DNA from 2 places in the Paenibacillus sp. FSL H7-0756 genome. Region 1 is predicted to be linked to the other one. Evidence: predicted binding sites of a transcription regulator. Region 1 holds the regulator's gene; the other holds the start of a gene.
What was found. The regulator LexA, encoded in region 1, represses DNA repair genes until DNA is damaged. The targets are predictions, from matches to a motif close to CGAACATATGTTCG.
Positions count from the first base shown of each region.

Region 1 (3,420 bases):
ACGGCTTATAAAGTACTGTCCAGTGATGCTGATCTATTCGCTGCCGCACTGGCACAGGTACAGGTCTACGTCGTTCAGCTGGTTGATGGCAAACCGCATGTGATTGCTGATTATGCCGGACCTGTACAGAAATGGACACCGGAGTACATAGTGCTGGCCGGAATGACTTATAGACGCGATGAATTTGAATTCCGGGTGCGGTTGAACAAAAAGTAAGCAGATTACCTGTCCGCTGCTTGCAGCTCTAACATTACTGCCGAATCACACAAGCTTTGGAGCGATTCTTGGCATCTCTTATACTATCTAAGTGTAAAAGAGGTGTAAAGATGAGCCAAAGAGAACGTAACCGGATTCGCAGAGCCATTAATGTCCTGCTGACACAGCGGGCTGTCCTGCTGGAGAGACTGGAAGAAATCAATGAGAATCTGCGCAGAGTGCCTAGAGGTTCGCGGGCCAGAAGAGAGCTGCTGGCAGCCAGAGAATCAATCCGCGAGGCCATCCGTTTGAATACGGTGGCTATCCGTCTATTGAGAAGTGTGCTGTAGTCTGTATCCGCTCTAATTTATAGGAGTCACAGGAACCCTTGGGGCGCAATCTGGCGTCTCAAGGGTTTTTGTGACGTTCCTATTCCCGGATGGTGACACGGGTACCTATGGGAACGAGGGCGGCCAGAGTCAGTACATCTGCGTTATACATACGAATACAGCCGTGAGAGACCATGTGGCCGATGGAGGATGGGTCATTGGTTCCGTGGATGCCGTAATGCGGCTTGGACAGTCCCATCCAGAAGGCACCGAACGGGCCGCCCGGATTGGGCTGCTTGTTAATGATGGTGTATTCGCCTACAGGCGAGACGGTTAACATTTTGCCGATGCCGACAGGGAAGCCTCTGGTGACAACGTCATTATCCAGCAGGTACAACATGCGCTGTGACAGATCGACGATAATTCGATAATTGGGCATACAGATCAGCACTCCTTTATATCAGGATATGTGCGGAGCGGTACAGCGGTTCACAGAAAAAGTGGCCAAAAAGCAGAATACAAACATTTGTTCGCGCTCTGCTTTTTGGCCACTTTACGAAATGAAATGAACAGAAAACAGGCTGCTTCGCATGGTGCGGAGCAGCCTGTTCTTAAGCGGGGAGTAGATTAGTGGATATCGCGGAATAATCCGATGACCCGGCCCAAAATCGTAACGCGGTTAAGGCGGAGAGGCTCGTACGCCGGATTCTCCGGCTGCAGCCTGATATGATCCCGTTCCTTGTAGAAGGTCTTGACCGTTGCTTCATCTTCTTCGGTCATCGCTACAACAATATCGCCGTTGTCGGCAGTCTGCTGCTGGCGTACGATGACATAATCCCCATTCATAATTCCGGCATCCACCATACTGTCACCAAGGACAGAAAGCATAAATACCTTGTTATCGCCTACATAATGAGCAGGCAACGGGAAGTAATCTTCAATATTCTCTGTTGCAGTAATAGGAACACCAGCTGTAACCTTACCCACTACCGGGATGCGGGTAACGGTCTGGACGAATTGATGCACATTCTCTGAATCTTCCTGGCCGAGCAATTCAATCGCACGCGGTTTCGTAGGGTCACGGCGGATCAGGCCCTTCTTCTCAAGCCGGTCCAAGTGCCCATGCACAGTAGAACTGGAGGCCAGGCCGACAGCCTCGCCAATCTCGCGGACAGACGGAGGATAACCCTTGCTGCGGACTTCATTACGTATAAATTCCAGGATCGCCAGCTGACGACTAGAAATCTTTGACATCGGTATCAACCCCATATACTATGTTTGGGAAAATTATAACATAGAACTTCCGTTCGTACAAACATAAGTTCTAAAATGAGGAAAAAACGAGAACGGAAATAAAGAGAACAAATGTTCCGAAAAAACTCTTGTTCGAAACACATGTTCGTGTTATATTATTTTCGAAAGCAAGAACATGTGTTTGGAGGATGATGATCATGTTAAAGTATAGTACATACAACAGCATCTACAATAATGACGATATCAAGGTGTCCGCTCCCGGTAATCCAATTGCTCATAGTAATGTAACCAAGGTCAAGGACAAGATTCTTCATAGTCTCGCTGCGCTATCATCACTATTCCGTCAGGTCAGCCTGATGAAGATGGTCCTGGTGCTGATGCTTGTCATTTCTGGATTCACTGTAGTGGGGAATGTTTTTGCCGGTTCGGTCTCTTCACTGAAGCCGGATAAGCGGATCGTAGTCGAACGCGGAGATACCTTATGGAGCATTGCGTTAAGTAACAAGCCTGAGGACATGAGGACAGCCGTATATATAGAAGGAATAATGAAGACGAATCATTTGGAGAACAGCGTCATTAAGGCCGGAGATATTCTGACTTTACCTTTATATTGAAGGATTGTGTCAGACTAATGATCGACTCGGAGAGCTTTCAGGGGGTAGACCTTGACAAGCTCTTTTTCTCATGGCAAAGTTAAAATGAATTTAGAGGGAGGGAAACGTATTGAATATTGACGAATTGGTCGCACGCATCAATGAATTGGCACGCAAAGCTAAGAACGGCGGCCTGAATGAAGAGGAACTGGCTGAACGTGCCAAGCTCCGCGAGATTTACCTGGGGAATATCCGCACTAACTTTCGGGCCCAGCTTGATACTATCGAAATTGTGGACAATCCGGAGCATGAAGAGGGCAATAATGGACTTAAGCATTAGCCTGTTGCCTTTTCATAGATAATACAGGATGACTAGGGGGAACTTACATGGCCCGTTCTTGGGAAAGAATGGTTCAACGCAACACGAAGCAAATTAACCAGCAAAGAAAGAAGCAGGGGAAGGACTCTATTTACACTTCCAGCACTAAGACTGCCGCGAAAAGCATCGATATTTTCAAAGGCCGCAATATTGTATTCCCCGTAGTACTGATGCTGCTTGGCATCATGTTCTGGGTGGTCGGCTCGATTGACGAAGCTAAAGGAAGCGGTATTCTGGCCAACTGGCTGGGTGTAGTGCTGTACTTCCTGCTCGCTGCGCTGCTGTTCTTCCGCCGTCCGTTCCTTAAGGTTGAGCGTGCGCGTATCTCTACTATTAAATACAACCGCGAACGTTTCCTGGCTGCGGCGGATATTGAGAAGATCACTTTATCGCGCAGTGTAGTTACCATTAAGTATAAGGGTAAGCGCAAGCAGTGGATTTTCTCCAAGCTGATTAACCGTTATGACACCGCTGCGATGGGGGAACGTCTGGAGCAGTTCGCCAAGAACAACAATATTGAACTAGTGCACGAATAGGAAGACAGACCAGCATATAGGGAGTGGGAGAACTAATGCCGATTACCGCCGTACTATTTGACCTTGACGATACTCTGCTGTGGGATGACCGCAGCGTGGAAGAAGCCTTCCGCTATGCTTGTGAGGCGGCTGGA
Region 1 covers NZ_JBBOVT010000002.1:346,749-350,168, forward strand. Annotated here, with positions in the region: gene NST04_RS18250 (hypothetical protein) at 1-216, shown strand, start outside; gene NST04_RS18255 (hypothetical protein) at 327-545, shown strand; gene NST04_RS18260 (L,D-transpeptidase) at 625-963, opposite strand; gene lexA (transcriptional repressor LexA) at 1,152-1,778, opposite strand; gene NST04_RS18270 (LysM peptidoglycan-binding domain-containing protein) at 1,976-2,392, shown strand; gene NST04_RS18275 (DUF896 domain-containing protein) at 2,502-2,711, shown strand; gene NST04_RS18280 (hypothetical protein) at 2,759-3,286, shown strand; gene NST04_RS18285 (HAD family hydrolase) at 3,322-3,420, shown strand, end outside.

Region 2 (3,420 bases), on a different contig from region 1:
CGAACGCAGACGCCGTACCCGGAGTTACCAGCGGGCTGCTCATTCCTTCGCCCCGGACAATCGCCGCCAGGTCTTGGTCGCTTAGCTGGGCAATGAAAGTGCTCATGCTGACTTTTCCGTCATGAACATCTCTCAGAGTATATCCCTGATTGCCGGTCTGCGGAAGCGTCTGCGGCAGATTGCGTTCAATCCGCTCCGCCAGATCCACCTTGCGTGTAGGTACCTCAGACGAGACAAGCTCATACGAACCGTCTGCCTTACGGGCACCCGGCTTCATCCGCATGAAGCTCTCAGTAGGCGCCATTGCTTCTTCCAGCTGTTCCACGACCTTAAGCTCTTCCAGCACATAACCTTCTTGTCCGTCCAGAAGCACTGCTGACACCGCTTTGACACTGGTGCCTGCATAGAAACGGTAGGTACCGGCTTCGAGCACATAAGCGGAAGCATGCCCGGTCACTCCGGCGTCATCATAGGAAGCCATGGAATGGAGCGGGAAGCTCACGGTAAGGCGCTGAGACTCACCAGGCTCCAGCAGCTTGGTCTTAGCGAAGGCTGCCAGCGCTTTGGCCGGTTGGCCCAGCTGTCCCTGCGGCGCTTCGTAATACACCTGCACGACTTCTTTACCAGCATATACGGCTCCCGTATTCGTTACAGTGACGCCGACTTCGATCTGCGGCTCACCCGCCTGGTTTACCAGCTTCGCTTCCCCCGGCTCCAGCTTAAAGGTCGTGTACGAGATCCCGTAGCCGAATTCATACTGAACCTTATCAGGGCAGAAGGTCTCGAAATAACGGTAGCCTACATAGATATCTTCCTCGTACAGGTTCTTGAATTCATTGCCGTAGTTGCGGGTCGACGGATAATCGTCAATGGAATAGGCAATGGTATCCGTCAGCTTGCCGCTTGGCGTAACCTCTCCGGCCAGAACATCAGCAATCGCGTGACCGCCCTCCATGCCGCCATGCCAGGAATAGATCACAGCAGAGATAGGATTCACATAAGCAGCGTCATTTACCCAGCTCATATCCATGATATTGGACACATTGAGTACCACAACTGTCTGTTCAAAATAAGCCGTAACCGAGACCAGCATCGCCTTCTCATCTTCCGTCAGCCGGTAGCTGCCTGCGGTGTCGGCATTATCCTGATCCTCGCCCGCCGTACGTCCAATCACCACAACCGCTTTGGCTGACTGGCTTCGTGCCTGCTTCACCAGCTCGTCCGTAAGCGGCATTTCCTTCTGGTTCCACGGCTCCGCAGCCCATACCTTGCCGCCGTCATCGAACGGGTTAAGCCCGATCCAGGCCTCGTAGGCTGCAGCCAGTTCTTCATTCACGCTAATGTTCTTCTTGCTGCGCAGTCCATCCAGCAGATTCGTCGTATATGCAACGTGAACGCTACCGCCCGATCCAGTACCGCTGCGGTAATAATTCACCTGTATTCTGCCAAAAACAGCAACGCTCTCACCGTTACCCAGCGGAAGCACCTGTCCCTCATTCTTCAGCAGTACCGCACCTTCTGCGGCTACCGTCCGGCTAAATTCTGCAAAACCCTCTAACGGCACTCCAATGTTCTGTGTACTCAATTGGTTTCCTCCTGTATGTTCATTTCCCATGCTGTGGGTTGATTCTATAAATAACGCCCTCCCGAAGGGAATGTACGTTACCTTGAATCTGTATGGTCCTTCATATAGCATATCCTTCTAAGAATATAAGCTTCAGCCATATTATTCAAGCACCGCTTGCCGGATCGCCGGGATTCGCACGTGTTTGTATAAACTTTTTTAGTAAAAAAGACACATCTAAAATAAAAAGACACCTGTGCGGGCGTCTCTTAAGCCTGTTCCTATGCAATCCGTACCGTATTGAATAGATACGTCCGGATCTTCTGTTTATTTTATCTGCGGCGGCGGCCCTTCATCATGCGGTTGTACATAATAAGAGCAGCGACGATCATACCCAGCATGGCTACACTGCCTGCCGATTCCTGCGACATACCGAACATCAGGCACACACTTGTCACTAGCTGTCTTGTCAGCAGGGCGACGGCTATCAGCATAATAGGCCGCCAGATGTTATATCCTCTCACTTCAGCAACACTCCTAACCTGATTTTCAATAACCGTATGATTCCTCATTCCGTGAACCATCAATTTCTATTATAGCACAAGAAGGAATGCGCATACATTTTGCAGGCGGCCGGAGTGGTGGTTTATACTTTTGACAAGAACGTATGTTCGGTATATAATGCTCACATATGAGGGGGATTGAGACCGTGGATGTAATGGAGAAACTAGAGATTCTGACCGCTTCAGCTAAATACGATGTGGCGTGCACTTCAAGCGGTTCCGACCGCAAAGGCCAGGCCGGGGCACTCGGCAACACCTCCGCAATGGGCATCTGTCACAGCTTCGCGGCGGATGGCCGCTGTATTTCGCTGCTGAAGGTACTTATGACCAACGGCTGTGTGTATGATTGTGCGTACTGCATCAACCGCAAGTCCAACCCCATCCGCCGGGCGGCCTTCACCCCCGAAGAGATCGCAGATATCACCATGCAATTCTACCGCCGTAATTATATAGAAGGATTATTTCTCAGCTCAGGCATTATGCGCAGTCCGGACTACACCACCGAGCAGTTAATTGCTGCACTTGAGCTGCTTCGCAATGTCTATCATTTCAACGGATATATCCATGTAAAAGCCATCCCTGGAGCAGACGAAGCCCTGCTGTCCAGACTTGGTCTGCTCGCCGACCGCATGAGCGTCAACATCGAGCTGCCCTCCCAGGAGAGCCTCGGACGGCTCGCTCCCGATAAGAGCAAGGTGTCCATCCTGAAGCCGATGGGGCTGATTAGCAGCCGGATCAAGGAGAACCGCTCCGATATCGTCCGGTATAATCATGCACCCCGCTTCGCTCCGGCTGGACAGAGCACCCAGATGATCGTGGGTGCAACGCCAGATACAGATTACCAGATCCTTAATCTGACGGAAGGCTTATACCGTAAATACTCGCTCAAGCGCGTCTTTTTCTCCGCCTACACCCCGGTTGTGGAGGATTCCCTCCTGCCCGCTCTAGACACCAAGCCGCCGCTGCTGCGGGAACACCGGCTCTATCAGGCCGATTGGCTCCTGCGCTTCTACGGCTTCAAGGCGAATGAATTATTGGATGAGGCCGTGCCGAACTTCAACCCGCTGCTGGACCCCAAATGCAGCTGGGCCGTTAACCACCGGGAGCAGTTCCCCGTTGAGATCAACCGCGCCCCGTACGAAATGCTGCTGCGTGTGCCCGGCATCGGCGTAAGAAGCGCACAGCGGATCGTAAAGGCCAGACGGGCCGGATCGCTCGATTTCCATGCGTTGAAGAAGCTGGGAGTGGTCCTGAAGCGTGCCCAGTTCTTCATCACCTGTAAGGATAAGCCGC
Region 2 covers NZ_JBBOVT010000001.1:568,408-571,827, forward strand. Annotated here, with positions in the region: gene NST04_RS02440 (glycoside hydrolase family 3 C-terminal domain-containing protein) at 1-1,585, opposite strand, end outside; gene NST04_RS02445 (hypothetical protein) at 1,897-2,088, opposite strand; gene NST04_RS02450 (putative DNA modification/repair radical SAM protein) at 2,283-3,420, shown strand, end outside.
Region 2: a site for LexA is predicted at 2,225-2,238, ahead of NST04_RS02450 (putative DNA modification/repair radical SAM protein). Genes of this name have one in related genera too.